Linked DNA regions of Chelatococcus sp. HY11. The protein of the gene in region 2 interacts with the protein of the main gene of each other region in a pairwise test. Links are inferred from orthologs where the notes say so. Each region holds a gene or a part of one and is shown on either strand. Other genes may lie near its edges.

Region 1 (9,141 bases), on a different replicon or contig from region 2:
TCTGCGTCAGCAGTACCACGTTAAGAAGCAGCACAATAACAGTTCCAACAATCGCCATGGCTCCGATGAGCCGCGTATTGACGTATGGACCCATGATATCCGGGCGCCGCGTGAAGATCACCAGCGCGATCATCGGCACCGGCAGCGCAATGCTCAAGATGACCTGGCTGACAACGAGCGCGTTCGTGGCATTCACCCCGAGCGCGACGACGACAAAAGCCGGAACCATCGTCACGACGCGGCGTGCCCACAGCGGGATCCGAAATTGGACAAACCCTTGCATGATCATCTGACCGGCCATTGTGCCGACGACAGAACTCGAGATCCCGGATGCGATCAGCGACACCAGGAACACCGCCGCGGCGGCAAAGCCCAAGAGCGGCGTCAAAGTATGATACGCGCTTTCGATTTCGGCGACATCGCTGTGTCCGTTATGAAAGGCGCTGGATGCCATCATGACCATGGCCATGTTGACGAGACCCGCGGCGGCGAGCGCCAGCACAACCTCGATGTTCGAAAACTTCAAGAGCTTGCGTCGCTCCGATTCACCGGCCACAGGTGCGCGCTGTTGGGTCAATCCCGAGTGAAGATAAAGAGCGTGGGGCATGACGGTCGCGCCTATGATGCCGACCGAGATGATCAGCGCCTCACGATCCGGAATGTGCGGCAATAGCGCACTGTATGAGGCCGCCGTCCAGTCAACCGGCGCGATGAACATTTCGACGAGGTAACACAGCCCAATGACCGCAACGAGGCTGCCTATGATCAACTCCATCGGACGGAAGCCGTGCTTCTCGAAAAGCAGGATTCCATAAGTCACGACCGCTGTGACCAGCATGCCCGCAAGGAGCGGCATGTGGGCGAGAAGAGACAGGCCGAGCGCCCCGCCGAGAAACTCGGCAAGATCTGTGGCCATGGCAGCGATTTCGCTTATGATCCACATCGCGATCACGATAGGGACGGGAAAGTATTCTCGGCACATTTCCGCAAGATTGCGCCCGGTCACGATGCCGAGCTTGGCCGAAAGCGCCTGAAACAGCATGGCGATGAGATTCGCCATCAGGACAACCCACAGCAACGTGTAGCCGTATTTGGCACCGGCTTGAATGTTGGTGGCAAAATTGCCGGGGTCCATGTAGGCGATCGATGTGACAACAGCCGGACCGGCAAATAGCAGGGCCGTGGTGGGCCCTCGACGCCGACCCGCCAGCGCCTCTTCGATGGCCGCAATGGTGCGCTGTGTCACGGTCTGCAATGAGAGGAGAGAGGACATTTCGAAGCCTTTCGTTACCTCTGCTTCGAAATATAGCCAAAGCTACATTTTCGTCAATCGACTTTAACGGCGGGCGGGGCGAGGCGTATAATGTCGCTGCGATTCACATGGCTGCGGACTTGGACCATCCGCTCAATCAGAAAGCGACCTCAGTGACCGCGGCACAAATACGACGACGGAGTGACTCATCGGACCGTGATGATCCACGGCAGGCTGAGCGGTTTGAGAAAGCCAGAGCGGCGCGATCGATGACGCTCTTGGAGGACTACGTCGAGCTGATCGCCGACCTGTTGAAAGAGCACGGCGAGGCTAGAACAACCGACATCGCCCGAATACTCGGGGTTACGCACCCCACCGCCACGAAGACGATAGCTAGGCTGAGGCGTGAGGGGTTGGCTGTATCGCGTCCTTATCGGGGCGTGTTTCTGACCGAAGCCGGAATTGCCCTGGCCGACCGGGTTCGGCGAAGGCACCGTCTCGTCGTAGAATTATTGATCGCGGTCGGCGTACCGCAGGAGTCCGCTGAAGCGGATGCCGAAGGCATTGAGCACCACGTGTCAGATGTCACGCTGTCGGCATTCGAGCGTTATCTGAAGAAAAGCGCTGCCGGCGGCCGCAGCCTCGGTGCGACCGGCAAGCCGTGACATTCCTGGCTGAGACGAGAGTGGTCACAGACCGCGGGACGGTATGACGTTCTGTATTGACCGGTGTTGGCAACGGCGTGGACTAGCCGAGATGCGGCAGCGTAACGAAGGCCGCAAAGCCGACGGCACCTGCCACTACGGAGGCGAGCGCGAGAGGAAGCCAGAAACGCACTGGCCCGGTCGCTGCAGCGACGATGAGCCGGCCGGCGGCATTGGTTGCAAGCGCGATCAGCACGGCGTGCCCCACGGTCTCTCTATCGGCTGAGACGCCGAGAAGCCGTAATGCGCTCAGCACGGCAACGTCGATATCGAAGGTGCCGGTGATCGCCGACGTGACCACCATGCCGCCGGTGTTCCCGACCGAAACTGCAGCACTTATGGTCGATACCACCGCAAAAAGAATCGCAAAGGCCAGCAGTGCCCACAATTCGAACGGGTTGCGTGGCATTTGCCCGGCGTCGCTTGGAACTGCACCGCGCGACAGGAACACCCCGCCACACATTACGAAAGTCAGCACCGCGGCAAGAATGGCAAGACCTGCGACGCCGAGCACTGATGGTGAGACGATCGCGACGATGCCGGCAACACGCAGCACCGAGACAGCCGCGGCGAGCGTGGCGGCTCCGGCCAGCGGCCAGGGATTGCCGCCTGCTGTTGCCGTACGCGCGAGCGCCAGCGTGACCGCCGTCGACGACACCACTGCCCCCGCCAATCCGCCCACTAGCACTCCACGTGTGGCTCCGAACAGGCGGACGGCAATATAGCCGAGGAACGAGATGGCAGCCGTCAGCACTGTGAACAGCCAGATCTGTTGCGGATTGAAGCCGCCCCACGGATCGATCGCCTGCGCAGGGAGGAGCGGCAGAATGATCGCCGTCATCACCGCCAGCACCAGCGCTGCGCGCAACTCGATCCAGGAGATGCGCCTGAGAAGGCCATGCAGCAGATCGCGACTGGCGAGCAGGACGGCGAGTGCGGTTCCTCCGGCGGCAGCTGCGCGGTGATCCCCCGTAACCGCCAGAGCTCCGAGCACGAACACGCCCAGCGCCGCGACAACGCCGGTCACGCTGAAATCGGCATCCTGAGTGGCTTCGCGGCTCTTGAACCACGCGAAGACCGCCGTGAAGGCGATCAGACCCGCAATGAGCACCGAAGGCGCCTCGAGACTGCGGGAAAGCGCCGCGAACACGCCGCCCAGCAAGCCGGTGATCGCATAGGTACGGATACCGGCCGTCCTGGCACCGTCCGGGGCGTCGCGCTCGCGCCAGCCGCGCTCGAGGCCGACGAGCAGACCAATAGCCAGGGCGAGGCCGAACTTCGTGATCAAGATTTCCATCGCGAGTCTCCCGACGGCCGGTGACCATAATGGGAGACGTGCATCATCGCGCTTTGCGGATCATCCGCCACAGGACATCGTCGCAGCGCCAGAAGTGGTGCCAAAGCGCGGCGCAGGCATGCAGGAGAACAAGAACGAGTAGCGTCCAGCTAAGGACGCTGTGAACCGGGGCGATCCGAAACGTCAGATACATGGCGATCGTTCCGGTGATCGGCAGTGCGATCAGCACGGCATAGAGGGCGGCGTGCATGGCTTTGGCCGACATGCGCTCCAACGGCGACAAGCCCGGAACAGGCGCCGGACGGCCGTATGTGAAGCGCAGCAGAAGCTGCGCCAGCGCGAGACCAAGAATGGCCCAACCGCTCCAGGCATGCACCTGATGCAGAAACAGGTCGATGGGACGCGGCTTCATGAACAGGTGCGCCATGTGGGTGCGCTGTATTGCCCAGGCGGTCGGCACCTGGACAAGACACAGGACCAGCACCAGCCAATGCATGAGTCGATGCGCGAGAGGAAATCCGTCCGGGCGATCCGCGCCGCGCATCCATCCGGGCAACAGCGTCCTCAAGCCTCGACCTCAACGATGTCGCCTGAGCGTGCGGCATAGTCGAGCGCATAGGCGAGCTCGCCTGTTGTCTCGGCGTGGACATGGAGAAGCGGCTGGCCGCGGTCGATCTCGTCGCCGAGCCTGACCTCCATGTGAACGCCCGCCGCCTTCGCTTCCGGCGCGCCCGCGAGCTTGGCGAGCCGGGAGAGCTTGCGGTTGTTGATATGAACCACGCGGCCGGCGTGCGGTGCCGTCAACGGATGGGCGTAGGCCGCCTTCGGCGGCACACGAAGGCCGCCCTGCGCCTGGCAGATCGCCTCGAATTTCGACCAGGCCCTGCCGCTCGCAAGGGTAGCCAGCGCGAGATTGACACCCTCTCCCTTCTCCGCCTTGCCGCCGATCTCGAGCGCGGCTCCGGCCAGCGCGGCGGCGCGACGACGCAGATCGTCGGGCGCCGTCGGCGCGTTGTTCAGCACGGCAAGCACGTCATGGGCCTCGAGAGCCGGTCCGATGCCGCGCCCAACAGGCTGGGCGCCGTCGGTCTGGACGCAGGTCGTTGCAAGATCGAAGCGTGTCGCAACCGCGCTCAGGCGCTGCGCAAGGCGGCCAGCCGCGTCCTCGCCGCGCACCTTCGCGGTGGCGCCGACCGGAATGTCGATCACGACATGGGTTGACCCCGCTGCGATCTTCTTGGACAGGACGGAGGCGATCAGCTGGCCTTCGGTGTCGATATCGAGCTCGCGCTCGACGCGCACGAAGATATCGTCGGCCGGGCTCAGATGCACGGCGCCGCCCCAGGCGATACAGCCGCCTTCACGTTCAACGACGCGCCTCAATGTCGCGATGTCGAGTTCCACCGGAGCCAGCGTCTCCATCGTGTCGGCGGTGCCGGCCGGAGAGGTGATGGCACGTGACGAGGTCTTGGGCATGAGCAGGCCGTTTGCCGCGACGATCGCGACCACGATCGGCGTTGTCCTGTTGCCGGGGAGGCCGCCGACGCAATGCTTGTCGACCACGATCGGCGCGTCCCAGCGCATCCGTTCGCCGACGTCCACCATAGCGCCGGTCAGGTCGGCGGTTTCGTTCTCGTCGAGGGGGAGGGCAGCACTGGCGGTCAGAAAGGCCGCAAGGTGGACCTCCGTGTAGCGGCCGGCGACCACGTCGCGCAGGATCTCGGAAAAGGCTCGGGAGTCGAGCCGATTGCCGTAGATGCGCTGACGCACGCTCGCCAGGGAGTCAATCGCTGGCGCATGGCTGACCCGGACCACATCACCGTCGGTCAGGCCAAGCCGTTCCCACGCGGCCTCGGAAAGGCCGACCTCGTCGATGGCGATGAGCCCGTCACCATCGACCTGAAACAGCGTCGCCTGCACCTCGCCATTCCCGTTGGACACGAGCACCTGCGAGCGCGCCGACAGTCCCTCCGACCGGCAGACGTGGCAATCGGTGCGCATGACGACGACAGCCTGATGCTGGGTGTGCAGATGGATGCGTCGCACCCGCAGCGTCGGTTGAGCGGGAATGGCCATGTCGGTCGACGTCATAGATCGAACTTCTGGTTCTGACGGGGAACGACGGCGTTCCACTTGAGCTCGCGGTCGATGCGAACGCGCAGGGCTTCCGCGCCTTCGTCTTCACCATGCACGATGAACACACGTGACGGCGGTCGCCGGAAGCCCGAAAGCCATCGCATCAGCTCGTTCGAATCGGCATGGGCTGACAGCATCGACAGTTCCTCGACCGCAGCGCGAACCGGAATCCATTCGCCGTGGATCTTGGTCTCCTGCGCGCCTTGCAGCATGGCCCGGCCGCGGGTGCCGGCTGCCTGGAAACCGGAGAACAGGATCGTGTTGCGGGCGTGTGGAGCGAACGCCTTCAGGTGGTGGAGGACGCGCCCGCCGGTCGCCATGCCGCTCGCCGAGATCACCACCTTGGGGTAGGGGCTTGCCGTGATGCCCTTCGAGCCGTCGACGTCGCGGGTGTAGGTCGCAATCGCGCAGACTTCCTTGCATTGCTCCGGCGTCAGACGGTGGTCCCCGCGATGGGCGTGGAGGAGGTCGGTGGCGTCGATTGCCATCGGACTGTCAAGATAGACAGGCACCTTCGCCAGGCGCCCAGCCCTTTTGAGCTTCCAGAGATGGTAAAGGAGCGATTGCGCGCGGCCCACGGCGAAGGCGGGAACGACGACCGTCCCGCCGCGCGCGACCGTTCGCTCGACGACGGCGCCGAGCGCTTCGGTGGGATCGGCAGGATCGTGCACACGGTTGCCGTAGGTCGATTCGACCAACACATAGTCCGCCTCCGGCACCGGCACGGGATCGGGAAGAACCGGATCGTCATAGCGGCCGAGATCGCCGGAGAAGGCGACACGGCGTCCGCCCCATTCGATCTCGGCGGTGGCGGCCCCAAGGATGTGACCGGCATGGCGGAAAGTCAGCGTCGCGCCGAACGAGAGCTTGACCGTTTTGTCGAAGGGGACGGTCGAGAAGAATTCGAGGCTGCGCTCAGCGTCACGGATGCCGTAGAGGGCGAGCGCCGGCTTGTGCTTCGAAAAGCCCTTTCGGTTGGCGTACTCCGCATCCTTTTCCTGCAGGTGACCACTGTCCTTGAGGATAAGCTCCGCGACGTCCCGGGTCGCCCCCGTCGAATAGATCGTTCCTTTGAAGCCGTCGCGCACAAGCTTGGGAAGATACCCAGAATGGTCGAGATGGGCGTGCGTCAGGATAACGGCGTCGATGCTCGATGGGTCGATCGGCAGCGGCTCCCAGTTCAGCTCGCGCAGATTTTTGAGGCCCTGAAACAGTCCGCAGTCGATCAGGATGCGTTTGTCGCCGTTGGCGAGCAGATGTTTCGAGCCGGTGACGGTGCCTGCGCCGCCGAGGGAAGTAAGTGTCAGCATGGCGTCCTTCATTTGGTAGGAGGGATGAGATCGGCGGGCGAGCCTTTCCCATCGATGGCATTGCGTTCGGCGACTGTCAGGAATTCGTTGCGCGACCATCCGGCCAAAGGTGCGGCGGCATCGATCAGATGCGCCCAACTGCAGCGATTGGCGAACAGCAGGCCCGCGGTATCCAGCGTGCCGCCCCGGCTGATATAGCCGCGGGCCACAGTGTGTTTCGGACCGCTGTCGAGCCGTCGCAGCAGGCCGAGCATCGGCTCGGGCCGTGTGTGCGAGACGATCAGGCGCGGGACATCGACCGGGAAGAGGCGCACGAGCTCCTCGTCGGACGCCACAAAACGCGCCTCGATCGGATCGCGCGGGATCCGGAAGCGACCGGGCTCGCTGATCGCCGTCACCACCACCCGCCGTCCATGCTCTTTCAGGCGGTGCGCCGCCTTGAGCGCCTCTTCGAGCTGGTAGGCCCCGATCGCAACGATCTGCAACTCGGCGCCGTCAACCTGTCCTGCGATGTGGGCAGCGCCGTCGGCGACAAAACGGACGGCGGCCGCGCCGTCGAAGCGGTGCGGCATGTCGCGCTTGGAGACGATCACGCAGGCGACCTGGCCGCGCCCTTCGAACACCGAAGCCATGGTGGCGACGGCGCTGTTGGCGTCAACGGGAAACAGCACACGCGCTGTGTCCGACATCTCGCCGAGCAGAGCCTCGCCGACGGTCGGGTCCTGATGCGACTGCTCGTTCTTGGAATTCTCCCACGTATGCGAGGTGACGACGAGCGGCACGGAAATCCAGCCTGGGTTCTGGCCCACGGTGCGTTGGTGGCGCGCGAAGATAATCTCCTGACGCAAGCCACCCAGCATCTTCATCGCGAATGCTTCGTAGCTGACGATGAGGTTGATCCCGCCTTTGTTCGCAAGGGCCGCGGCGGCGACCGCCTCCTCGTTGAGCGCCGTGATCACGCTGCCGTTGCGTGCTTCGGCGACGCCCGTCTCCGGCGAATTGACGCGATGGCGCAGGCGCTCGAGGGTCGCGCCCATATGATTGGAGCTCAACTCGTCGGGGTTGCCGACACGCACGCGCAGAGCAGGATTGGCGTCGACGAGCCGTACAAACCAGCGATCGAGCGCGTGCATAGCGCAGTCCGCCGGTGAGCCGGCTTCCGTCCAGTGGGGGGCGGGGAGTTCCGGCGCCGGCGGATGGCGGACCGCCAGAGGGTGAAGGCTCTCCGCTGGCCGGTTCTGCCGCTCGTGGACCGCTACGGCTGCGACCGCCGCCTCGATGTCGCCAGGTGGGACGAACAGGTCTTTCGCCGCGGCGTTGAAGGCGCTGCGCGCAGCTTCGTTTCGCGAAGGGTTTGCTGCCAGAGGCAGGTTGTGCGCGGCATTGGTGCCTGCGCCAGGGAAGCCGAACCCCTTCACGGTCTCGGCGATGACGTAGGGCATGGGGGTCGGATAGGCGCGATCGGGATCGGCGGAAAAGCGCCCAAGGCGTTCCTCCGCCGTCAGGATCGCCCAGACGAAGGCCGCGGGATCGCGACCGTCGATCTCGAACGGATCGAAGCCGTTGAGCCTGAGATGATCGGCGAGCCAGGCCGCACCGCCCTGCTGCGCAATCTGCGCCCGCTCCTCAATCCTTCGGCCGTTGAGGATCATGACCGGCACGACGAGACCGCAGTCCTCGGCCCGCCACCAGCGCGGCGTCCAGTCAGAGCCGCGCTGCTCCTCGAAGGCGCCATCGCTCAAGAAGGCGACCAGGCTTTCTCCCGGTAGCGGGGCATGCACATATTGGACCTCGGCGAAGCCGAGATACCCGCCCTCGGAGATGGCGCCGGCCGTGTTCGGTCCGGCATGGCTGCCGATCGGCACCGCCGGACGGCCTTGGGCGTCGATCGCGTAGGAATAGAAGTCGGCCGCAAGCTGGGAAAGCCCCTTCTCGCTGCGGTCATAGCGCCCTTTCTGCGCATCCGAAACATCGCCGGTCAGCGCGTTGAGCGCCTCGATCGCGGCGACGCAATGGCCCTGGCCCATCACCCAGGAGCGGGTGGTGGCCGAGAGTGCGTTCGCCGTGAGATAGCCGACAAAGGCCGGCACCATGTTTAGCGATCCGCCGGTATGACCTTCCGGAGCAGCCTTGAAAGCCTCGGCCGGCAGCGGCGCGCCGGAGAGGTCGACGCACTTGGCATAGGTCATGTGAACGACCGTCCACATCGCGGCAGACGCCAGCCGGTCGGCGGCGGCGAGCAGGCGGTAGAGCGCGTCAGGGTCCAGCTTTGGCGACTGCGCGAGTGAGCGAATGCGCTCGATGGTCTCGTCGGTATGCGTGATCGGGCCGTAGCCGGCGCGCCAATGTTCGAATGCTGAGGACGTCGTCGCGGCCATGCGTTTGCTGCCTTCAAGGATTGATTTGCTTCACGGCTGTTGGCCGGTTCATCCGACCCCGCCG
Region 2 (9,235 bases):
CCTCATCCTACAAGCCGGCTCAGATGTCGAACGGCATCCGCGTGATGGTGCCGCCGCATATCTCCACCGGCACGCGCATCGTCGTGATGACCGCCGACAACTCCTATGTCGAGCGCGCCAAGGACTGAGGCTCGTCTGACTGAGGCGCATCTGTCGGCTGAAGCGGCGGGGCAGGTGCTGCCGCTTCGATCAGGCCCCAGATCTCCGTTTCCTGGCTGCGTCCCCGCAGGAGCGTGTTGCCGATACGATTGAGCTGGCTCAAGGTCGGCGGGACGGCGCCACCATCGCAGTTGCGCGCGGCTTCGAGCGCTTCCTGGCTGACAATGAGAGCCGCGCCATGGGTTCTGCATAGCACCTGGAGGCGGCTCGCGGCATTGACCGTGTCGCCCACGACGGTAATGGCGAGCGCCTGCTCGCCTCCGATGTCGCCGAGCATCACATCCCCCTTGTGAATGCCAATTCCCATTGCGACTTCAGGCAGGCCGCGCCCGACCCTGTTCCTGTTGATCCCTTCAAGTGCTTCCAGCATTGCAAATCCGCAGGCAAGCGCCCGTCGCGCGTCGTCACCGCGCGGCTCGGGCATCCCGAACACCGCCATAAGCCCATCGCCCAGGAAGCGATCGAGCGTGCCGTGATGGTCGAAGATGACCTTGGCCATCGCCTTGTGGAAGTCGCGCAGCAGCTCCATCGTTTCCTCGGGGCCGGCCGCTTCCGAGAGGGTGGTGAAGCTGCGGATGTCGCAGAAAAGTACAGTGGCCGGCAGCTTGCGCGGCTTCGCGAACGGTCGGCCGAGGCGTGCCACGAGTTCCACCATGTTGGGCGAGAAATGGCGCGCGAGATTGATTCGCTCGGCCGCGCTGCGGCGGCTCTCCGCCACGGTTGCATAGAGCACGAATTGCGTCGAGGTGACGGTGAGAATGTAGAGCTGCGCCAGGAGCAGGAGGATCGGCAGATCGAAGTTGGAATCGCCGTCGTGGCTGCCGACCACCATCAGGGTCAGACTGGCGGTCGTCAGAACGATCGCGCAGAAGAGCCGCGGCCGGGTCGAAAAGGCTGCGGCCGCGAGCGCGGGGCCGATCAGCAGCAGCATGGCCGCGTTCTCGACCATGGCAGGCAGATTGACAAAAAGTGCGGCGAACGCCGTGACGATCGTCAGGCCCCAGAGCGTCAGGACGGTTACTGGCGGACGCTCCCAACGGCCGGGCTGGCTCCAGGCGATCAAGGCTGGCGTCACCATGACGCAGCTCGCCAGGTCGCCGATGAGCCAGGGAATGAAGCTGCCTATAAAATCGGAGGCTCCGCTCAGAGGCTCGATTCCCCGCAGGGCCAGTGACCCGCGCAATATCGTGGTGCCGACCAGCGCACTGCCTAAGGCGAAAGCCTCGCAGCCCGCCGCCAGAAGAATCACCATGCTGCGCGGGTGACTGAACGGATCTTTCGGGCCATCCCAGTTTTGGGAGAAGAGCCTGCACATCGCGGCGCCGAATATGGCGCCGGTCACCGCCGCGCTGATGAGCAATACCTCTGTCAGGAAAAAGCCGAAAGTCGGCTGATTCTTCTGCAGGGTGGTTATGATCGCGGCGAGAAGGCCTCCGGTGATCGTTGGTCCGAGGCCCATGACGAGGTTGGCGCGACCGTAACGCAGGATGAGGTAAAGCGCGATACCGCCTGCCGGCCACAACACCGTGATGTCGTTGGCGATGGCCCCGTAGTTATGTGCCAGGACGGCAAGCACACAGTATAGCGCCGTCCAAACCAGAAAACCGACCACGATTGCTCCCCGCCACAGCTGGCGAAAACTACCCCTTTTCGCCGCAACAGCCTATCGGAAAGGAGCAGGCCGCAAGCGGCACATGTCTCCACCGGCAGATCGGAGAAATCGACCTCAAAGGGGTGTCCGGCAAAACGCAGGATCCGCCGATGGCCTGTATGAAGCTATGTGGTGGCGCACATGAACAGGATATTGCTGGCTGCAGAGTAAAAAAGAACCCGGATGGACAGGCCATCCGGGTTTGCCAAGTCTCGGGCGGAGATTAAGTCTCGGGCGGAGAAAGGTTTAGTCATAAACGGACAGCCGTGGTCATCCCGCGTCCACGATGCCGCGAGGTTTACCAGCTTGGGAGTATGGAACCCTTGAAGGTCTTTTCGATGAAGCTCTTCACTTCGGGAGTGTGGTAGCTGTCGACAAGTATCTTCACCCACGGCTTGTCCTTATCGACGCTGCGGACCGCGATGACGTTCACGTAGGGACCTTTCGCGTCTTCGGTGAGGATGATCGCCGAGGGATCGATACCGGCCGAGGTCGCATAATTGGTGTTGATCGACGCCGCCGCCACGTCATCCAAGGTGCGTGGGGTCTGAGCCGCCTCGATTTCCAGGAACTTTAGCTTCTTCGGATTGTCGATGATGTCGAGCGGGCTGGGCTTGAAGCCGACGCCTTCCTTCAGCTTGATCAGTCCCTTGGCCTGGAGCAGCAGCAGGCTGCGCCCGCCATTGGTCGGGTCGTTCTGGATAGCGACGGTGGAGCCTTCGGGGATGTCGTTCCAGGACTTGTATTTCTTGGAATAGATGCTGAGGGGGAACGTCACGGTGGATGCGACATTCTCGATCTTGAAGCCACGATCGGCTTTCTGGTTGTCGAGGAACGGCTCGTGCTGGAACGAGTTGGCCTGGATGTCGCCGGAATCGAGCGCCTGATTGGGCACGACATAGTCGGAGAATTCGACGATCTCGATGGTGACGCCCTGCTTGGCGGCAATGGGCTTCACCGCTTCCAGGATCTGCGCATGCGGGCCCGGCGTCACGCCGATCTTGATCGTTTCCGCTTGGGCGGACAGGGATGTCGCCGCGAATGTGAGGCTTGCCGCGACGGCGAGGGTTAAGAACGAGAGTTTCATGGCAGTCTCCGTGGACAGATATTCTTCAGGATCAGGCACGCGTGATCAGCCGTGGCGCACGCGCTTGTTCAGCTTGCGCGACAGGGCGTCGCCGAGGCTTTGGATGCCCTGCACGAGAAGGATGAGGACGAGAACGACAGCGGCCATCACATCCGGCATGAAGCGCTGGTAGCCATAGCGGATGCCGAGATCCCCCAGGCCGCCACCGCCAACCACGCCGACGATGGCGGAGAAGCCGATCAGGCTGACGATGGCGAGCGTCAGGCCTAGCACGATTCCGGGCAAAGCCTCGGGCACCAGCACCTTGGCGAGAATCTGCACCGGGCTCGCGCCCATGGCGCGCGCCGCCTCGATCAGCCCCTGATCGACCTCGCGAATTGAGCCTTCGACGAGGCGGGCGATGAATGGGGTGGCGGCCACCGCGAGGGGGACGATGGCCGCCGTGGTGCCGATCGACGTGCCCGCGACAAGGCGGGTGAACGGGATGATCGACACGGTGAGAATGATGAAGGGTGTCGAGCGCGCAGCATTCACGATGATGCCAAGGACACTGTTGGCGACGGGCGCCGACAGCAGCTCGCCGCGCTTGCTCGTGGCCAGGAAAACGCCGAGCGGCAGGCCAATGAGGGTGCCGATCGCGGTGGCGGCTGCGACCATGTAGAGCGTATCAAGTGTTGACGCGGCGATCAGGCGGATGATTTCAGGCGACATCGCTCTGTCCCCCCTTGTTCTGCGTGGCGTCCACCGGGGCTTGATCGGCGCCGAGGGCGATGAAGCCCAGCGTTTCGACATCCAGGCCGCGCGCCGTGAGGAAGGCGGTGATGCGTTGCAGCAGGCTGGCGTCGTTGGGCACGGCGACGATCAGCGTGCCGAACGGCCGTCCGGAAATGGCGTCCACCGTGCCGCCGAGGATATTGACGTCGATCGCGAAGTTGCGGGTGATCTGCGACAGCACGGGGTCGGTGGCGTGCGAGCCCCTGAAGATGACGCGCAGGACGGCCTGGCTGGAGGGAGCCGCCTCGGTGGTCAGGCGCGCGGCGACATAGGCGGGGAGGGCACGGCCGCTTTCGGCGGCCAGGAAGGTCCGTGTCGTCGGGTGCTGCGGCCTGGTGAACAGGTCGAATACGTCTCCCTTCTCGACGATGCGGCCCTTGTCGATAACCGCCACGTCACGGGCGATGCCCCGGATCACGGCCATTTCGTGGGTGATCAGGAGAATGGTGAGCTTCAGCTCGGCATTGATCGTCGCGAGCAGGTCGAGGATCGAGCGGGTGGTCTCGGGATCGAGCGCGGAGGTCGCCTCATCCGAAAGCAGCACCTTGGGCCGCGTCGCCAGCGCCCGCGCGATGCCGACGCGCTGCTTCTGGCCGCCGGAAAGCTCGGCGGGATAGCGATCGCGCTTGTCGGCGAGGCCCACGAGCTCGATGAGGGGGCCGACCCGCTGCCTGATCTCTTCGCGGCTGGCGCCGGCGATCTCGAGCGGCAGGGCGACATTGTCGTAGACGGTGCGGGAGGACAAGAGATTGAAGTGCTGGAAAATCATGCCGATCGAACGCCTGAGCTGTCTCAGGTCTTTCTCGGCCAAGCGCGCGACGTCGGTGCCATCGACCAGGACACGACCCGCTGTCGGCTTCTCCAGGCCGTTGACGAGGCGGATCAACGTGGACTTGCCGGCGCCGCTGCGCCCTATGACGCCCAGAATTGAGCCGCGCCGCACGGTGAGATCGATGTCCTCGAGGGCGGCGACCGCGGTCTGCCGCCCTCGGGCGGCGAATGTCTTGGCGACGCCCTCGAAACGCACGACGGCATCGTCAGCGGCCAAGGGCGGCTGGGCTGCGTCCTGCGGATGAAATGGAAGAGCGTTCACGGTTGATCTCGTTTCTCATAGGATTTGCGGCAGAATAACATGCGCCGCCCTACAATGATTGCTTGTGCTGCGAAAGTATAAGCGCGCGATGCTGCCACGATTATGCTTGATGGGCCGGTTGTGGGGAGGGCCGCCACGTCGGGTTGCTTCGTCGCCGAACAGGGCCTTTGACGCGGCGGTCCTCAACGCAGCCCGGATCAGTCGATACGGTGCGGGACGTTGCGCCGTCCGACCCCGTTGAGATGGCGCTGCGCTGCCTTCTGGGCAGCCCACGGATCGGCAAAGACCTGACCGTTCAGGCTGTAGAAGGGACGCGCGGACGCATGGAAGCGATAACCATGGGTATCGCGCGCAACGATGCCAGCCGGCCGGCCGGCGACCTCGATGAGATAGCTGTCGTACATGATGTTTATGCGCCGGTGCTGTGGCGCCTCTCTTGCTCGGATTGTCCGGAATGACTGGTCAGATGCGCTGGTTGCGACAGCACATGCCTGCGACGTCACATCGACACGGACACATTCGGGAGGAGCAGAGGGCATGACCGGCTGCGCGCGGAGCCTGGCTCGACGGCGAGTGGTGCGAGAAAGAAAGTGCCATGCGCATCTCCTGCATTGACCGGAGCCACGAAGACACTTCGTGGCGCTTTAGCGTTTGGTGACGCGGCGCAAGCTGCTTTCAAATTCCCGCGGTGGACCAGATTTCGCCGATCCGACGGCTCCATACATAAGGCCCTTCTGGTGAAAGTCAACAGTTTATGTAGAATTATATTTTTCACATGCACTAAATGTATTTAATTGTTCGGCACAAGTTGGCGGCTCGCGCGTTCGATAATGTGAACTGATGGTCCGGAGGGCTTGAGGAAGAAGGGTTGTCACCGCTCATTTTGACGTATAATTTATGTGAAATTATTAATTCCACAAATTCTATATTGATTATGTAGAAATATGCGTAAACAATGCGGTCAAACTGGTTCCATCGAGCCGGATGATTGAGGAGGCCGCCATGGTGACGAATACATTCAAGCTGTCGCGCCGGTTTGTCGTGGCGCTCGCGGCGCTCGGTGCCGCGTCCGCGGCCTTGCCGGTTGCGCCAGCGCGTGCGGAGACGGTGCTGCTCAACGTCTCCTATGATCCGACGCGGGAGCTTTATCGCGAGCTCAACGCCGCGTTCATAGCGGACTACGAGAAGAAGGCAGGCGAGAAGCTGACAGTCCGGGTCTCGCACGGCGGTTCCGGTTCGCAGGCGCGGACGGTGATCGACGGGCTCGACGCCGACGTCGTCACGCTCGCGCTGGCCGCCGATATCGATGCGATCGCCAATCGCACGGATCTCATTCCGAAGGATTGGCAGAAGCGCCTTCCCAACAATTCCTCGCCCTATACCTCGACCATCGTTTTCCTGGTGCGCAAGGGGAACCCGAAGGGCATCAAGGATTGGGATGATCTGATCAAGCCCGGCGTGCAGGTGATCACGCCCAACCCGAAGACCTCGGGTGGCGCGCGCTGGAATTATCTGGCGGCCTGGGGCTTCGAGCTTGGCCGGACCAAGAGCGATGAGAAGGCGAAGGAATTCGTCGCGGCCCTGTTCAGGAACGTGCCTGTCCTCGATACGGGCGCGCGCGGCTCGACGATCACCTTCGCCCAGCGTGAGCTCGGCGATGTGCTGCTCGCATGGGAAAACGAGGCGTTTCTCGCTTCCGCCGAGTTCGGCGCCGACAAATTCGACATCGTCGTGCCGTCAATTTCGATCCTGGCCGAGCCGCCTGTCACGCTTGTGGACGGCAACGTCGACAAGAAGGGCACTCGCAAGCAGGCAGAGGCCTATCTGAACTTCCTTTATACGCCCGAAGCGCAGGCGATCATCGCCAAGCACAAGTATCGGCCGTCGAAGCGGGAGTTCGCGCGCAAGGAGGATCTCGCGGCTTTGCCAGCTATCAAGCTCATCACGATCGACGATGTCTTTGGGGGCTGGACGAAGGTGCAGAAGGAACATTTCGACAACGGCGGCATCTTTGATCAGATCGTGAAGGTCAAGCGATGAGCCAAGCGATGACGTCGGCCGGGGCTCGCAGTCCATCGTTTCGCCACTGGCGGGCGCCGAGCGCGCTTCCCGGCTTTGGCATCGCTTTTGGCTATACGCTCATCTATCTGGCGTTGATCGTCCTCATACCGATGGCGGGGCTCGCGCTCAAGTCAGCCTCGCTCGGCATAGCTGGGATCGTCGACATCATCACCGAGGAGCGGACGCTCGCGGCGCTCAGGACGAGCTTCGGCGTGTCGCTCGCAGCCGCCGGCTTCGGCAGCGTGTTCGGTCTCGCTATCGCCTGGGTTTTGACCCGTTACCATTTCCCCGGTCGCCGGCTGATCGATGCGATGGTGGACCTGCCCTTCGCGCTCCCCACAGCTGTCGCCGGCATCGCGCTCGGCGCCATTTACGCGCCGAACGGCTGGGTGGGTGCGCAGCTGGCGCCTTTCGGAATCAAGGTGGCCTTCACGCCGCTCGGCATCTTCGTCGCACTCGTCTTTGTCAGTCTCCCCTTTGCGGTGCGCACGGTTCAGCCGTTGATCGAGGAGATCGACAGGGAGCTTGAGGAAGCTTCCGCGACGCTCGGCGCCAGCCGTTTGCAAACGGTGTGGCGCGTGCTGTTGCCGCCGCTCGTGCCGGCGGTGCTCACGGGATTCGCGTTGGGCTTCGCGCGGGCCGTCGGCGAATACGGCTCGGTCATCTTCATCGCGGGCAACCTGCCTTACGTGTCCGAGATCGCCCCGCTCCTCATCGTCATCAAGCTCGAGGAATTCGACTATGCCGGCGCGACGGCGATCGCGCTAATCATGCTCGTGATCTCTTTTTCGAGCCTGCTCGTCATCAACCTCATTCAGGCCTGGAGCCGGCGGAGGTTCGGGCATGTCTAGCGCGACCAAGTCCCGTTTCATCGTCCCGGCGACATTGGGGAGGCACCCATGGCAAGCGTGACGCTGTCCACGGGGAGCGTGGCGAGGCCGCATGCGGCCAGGCGCGTCGCGACGACGGAGGCGCCGATAGCCCGCTGGCTGCTCATCGCGGGCACGCTGTGCTTTCTCGCGTTGTTCCTGCTGCTGCCTCTGCTCGCGGTTTTTTCGCAGGCATTCGCGGCCGGCGTCGGCACCTATTGGGCCGCGCTGCGCGAGCCCGATGCGCTGGCCGCCATTCGCCTGACACTTCTGGTGGCCGCGATCGCCGTGCCCCTCAATCTCGTCTTCGGTATCGCGGCGTCCTGGGCCATCACCAAATTCGAGTTTCGTGGCAAGAGCTTCCTCATCACGCTCATCGACCTGCCGTTCTCGGTCTCTCCCGTGGTCGCAGGCCTGATCTATGTGCTCCTTTTCGGAGCTCAGGGCTTTCTCGGGCCCTATCTCAAATCACAAGGCTTGCAGATCATCTTTGCGGTTCCGGGTATCGTTCTCGCCACCGTCTTCGTGACTTTTCCCTTCGTGGCGCGCGAACTCATTCCCCTCATGCAGCAACAGGGCACAAGCGACGAAGAGGCGGCGCTGACGCTGGGCGCTTCCGGCTTCACGGCCTTCCGCACGGTGACGCTGCCGAACATCCGCTGGGCGCTTCTCTACGGCGTGCTGCTTTGCAACGCGCGGGCGATGGGGGAATTTGGCGCCGTTTCGGTGGTATCCGGCCGCATTCGGGGACTTACCAACACCATGCCGCTGCAGGTGGAGATTCTCTACAATGAATATAACATCGTCGCGGCCTTCGCCGTTGCTTCGCTCCTCGCTCTCCTCGCCCTTGTCACTCTCGCAGGGAAATCAATTCTCGAATGGCGATATGGTAACAGCCTCGACACCCAGCACTAAGGCGGGGCATCCGCCCGCGGGGATCCGCGTTGTCGGGATAGCCAAGGATTTCGGAGGGGACGCGGCGCTTCGAGGCGTCGACCTCGACATCGCGCCGGGCGAGCTCGTCGCCCTGCTCGGGCCGTCCGGTTCGGGCAAGACGACGCTGCTGCGCATCATCGCCGGGCTGGAAGATGCCAGTGCAGGCCAGGTGTTCTTCGGGCATGACGACGCCACGCGCCTCTCGGTGCAGGAGCGCCGCGTCGGCTTTGTCTTCCAGCACTATGCGCTGTTTCGGCACATGACGGTGTTCGACAATGTCGCCTATGGCCTGAAGGTGCGGCCGCGCGCGGAGCGGCCCTCCAAGGCCGAGATCCGTGAGCGGGTGCTCTCGCTGATCGACCTCGTACAGCTTGGCGGCCTGGAGCGCCGCTATCCCTCCCAGCTCTCGGGCGGGCAACGGCAGCGTGTCGCGCTGGCGCGGGCGCTGGCGGTGGAGCCGCGCGTGCTCCTGCTCGACGAGCCCTTTGGCGCCCTCGATGCCAAGGTGCGCAAGGATCTGCGCCGCTGGCTGCGTGAGATCCATGATCGAACCGGCCATACCACTGTTTTCGTGACTCACGACCAGGATGAGGCGATGGAGCTTG

What was found.
Region 1: the proteins of KIO74_RS17870 (region 2) and mntR interact in binary tests that used the Escherichia coli proteins (3 or more experiments, as listed by UniProt). The link is inferred for Chelatococcus sp. HY11 from one-to-one orthologs.

The regions. Positions count from the first base shown.
Region 1 is NZ_JAHBRX010000004.1:549-9,689, forward strand. The notes cover bases 437-3,171. They hold mntR (manganese-binding transcriptional regulator MntR), read left to right. Parts: upstream 437-1,425; coding sequence 1,426-1,917; downstream 1,918-3,171. Other genes in these bases: KIO74_RS30390 (Nramp family divalent metal transporter), read right to left, coding at 437-1,273; KIO74_RS30400 (MgtC/SapB family protein), read right to left, coding at 2,000-3,171. Outside these bases: more of KIO74_RS30390, read right to left, coding at 1-436; more of KIO74_RS30400, read right to left, coding at 3,172-3,253; KIO74_RS30405 (cytochrome b), read right to left, coding at 3,297-3,821; KIO74_RS30410 (thymidine phosphorylase family protein), read right to left, coding at 3,818-5,344; KIO74_RS30415 (MBL fold metallo-hydrolase RNA specificity domain-containing protein), read right to left, coding at 5,341-6,699; KIO74_RS30420 (phosphoketolase family protein), read right to left, coding at 6,708-9,077; KIO74_RS30425 (ribose-phosphate pyrophosphokinase), read right to left, coding at 9,126-9,141.
Region 2 is NZ_JAHBRX010000001.1:3,925,902-3,935,136, forward strand. The notes cover bases 2,682-5,510. They hold KIO74_RS17870 (methionine ABC transporter ATP-binding protein), read right to left. Parts: upstream 4,765-5,510; coding sequence 3,598-4,764; downstream 2,682-3,597. Other genes in these bases: KIO74_RS17860 (MetQ/NlpA family ABC transporter substrate-binding protein), read right to left, coding at 2,682-2,897; KIO74_RS17865 (methionine ABC transporter permease), read right to left, coding at 2,943-3,608; KIO74_RS17875 (hypothetical protein), read right to left, coding at 4,962-5,168. Outside these bases: efp (elongation factor P), read left to right, coding at 1-128; KIO74_RS32500 (adenylate/guanylate cyclase domain-containing protein), read right to left, coding at 104-1,771; more of KIO74_RS17860, read right to left, coding at 2,109-2,681; KIO74_RS17880 (sulfate ABC transporter substrate-binding protein), read left to right, coding at 5,767-6,804; sulfate ABC transporter permease subunit CysT, read left to right, coding at 6,813-7,676; sulfate ABC transporter permease subunit CysW, read left to right, coding at 7,725-8,609; KIO74_RS17895 (sulfate/molybdate ABC transporter ATP-binding protein), read left to right, coding at 8,581-9,235. UniProt on the Escherichia coli protein: Part of the ABC transporter complex MetNIQ involved in methionine import. Responsible for energy coupling to the transport system. It has also been shown to be involved in formyl-L-methionine transport.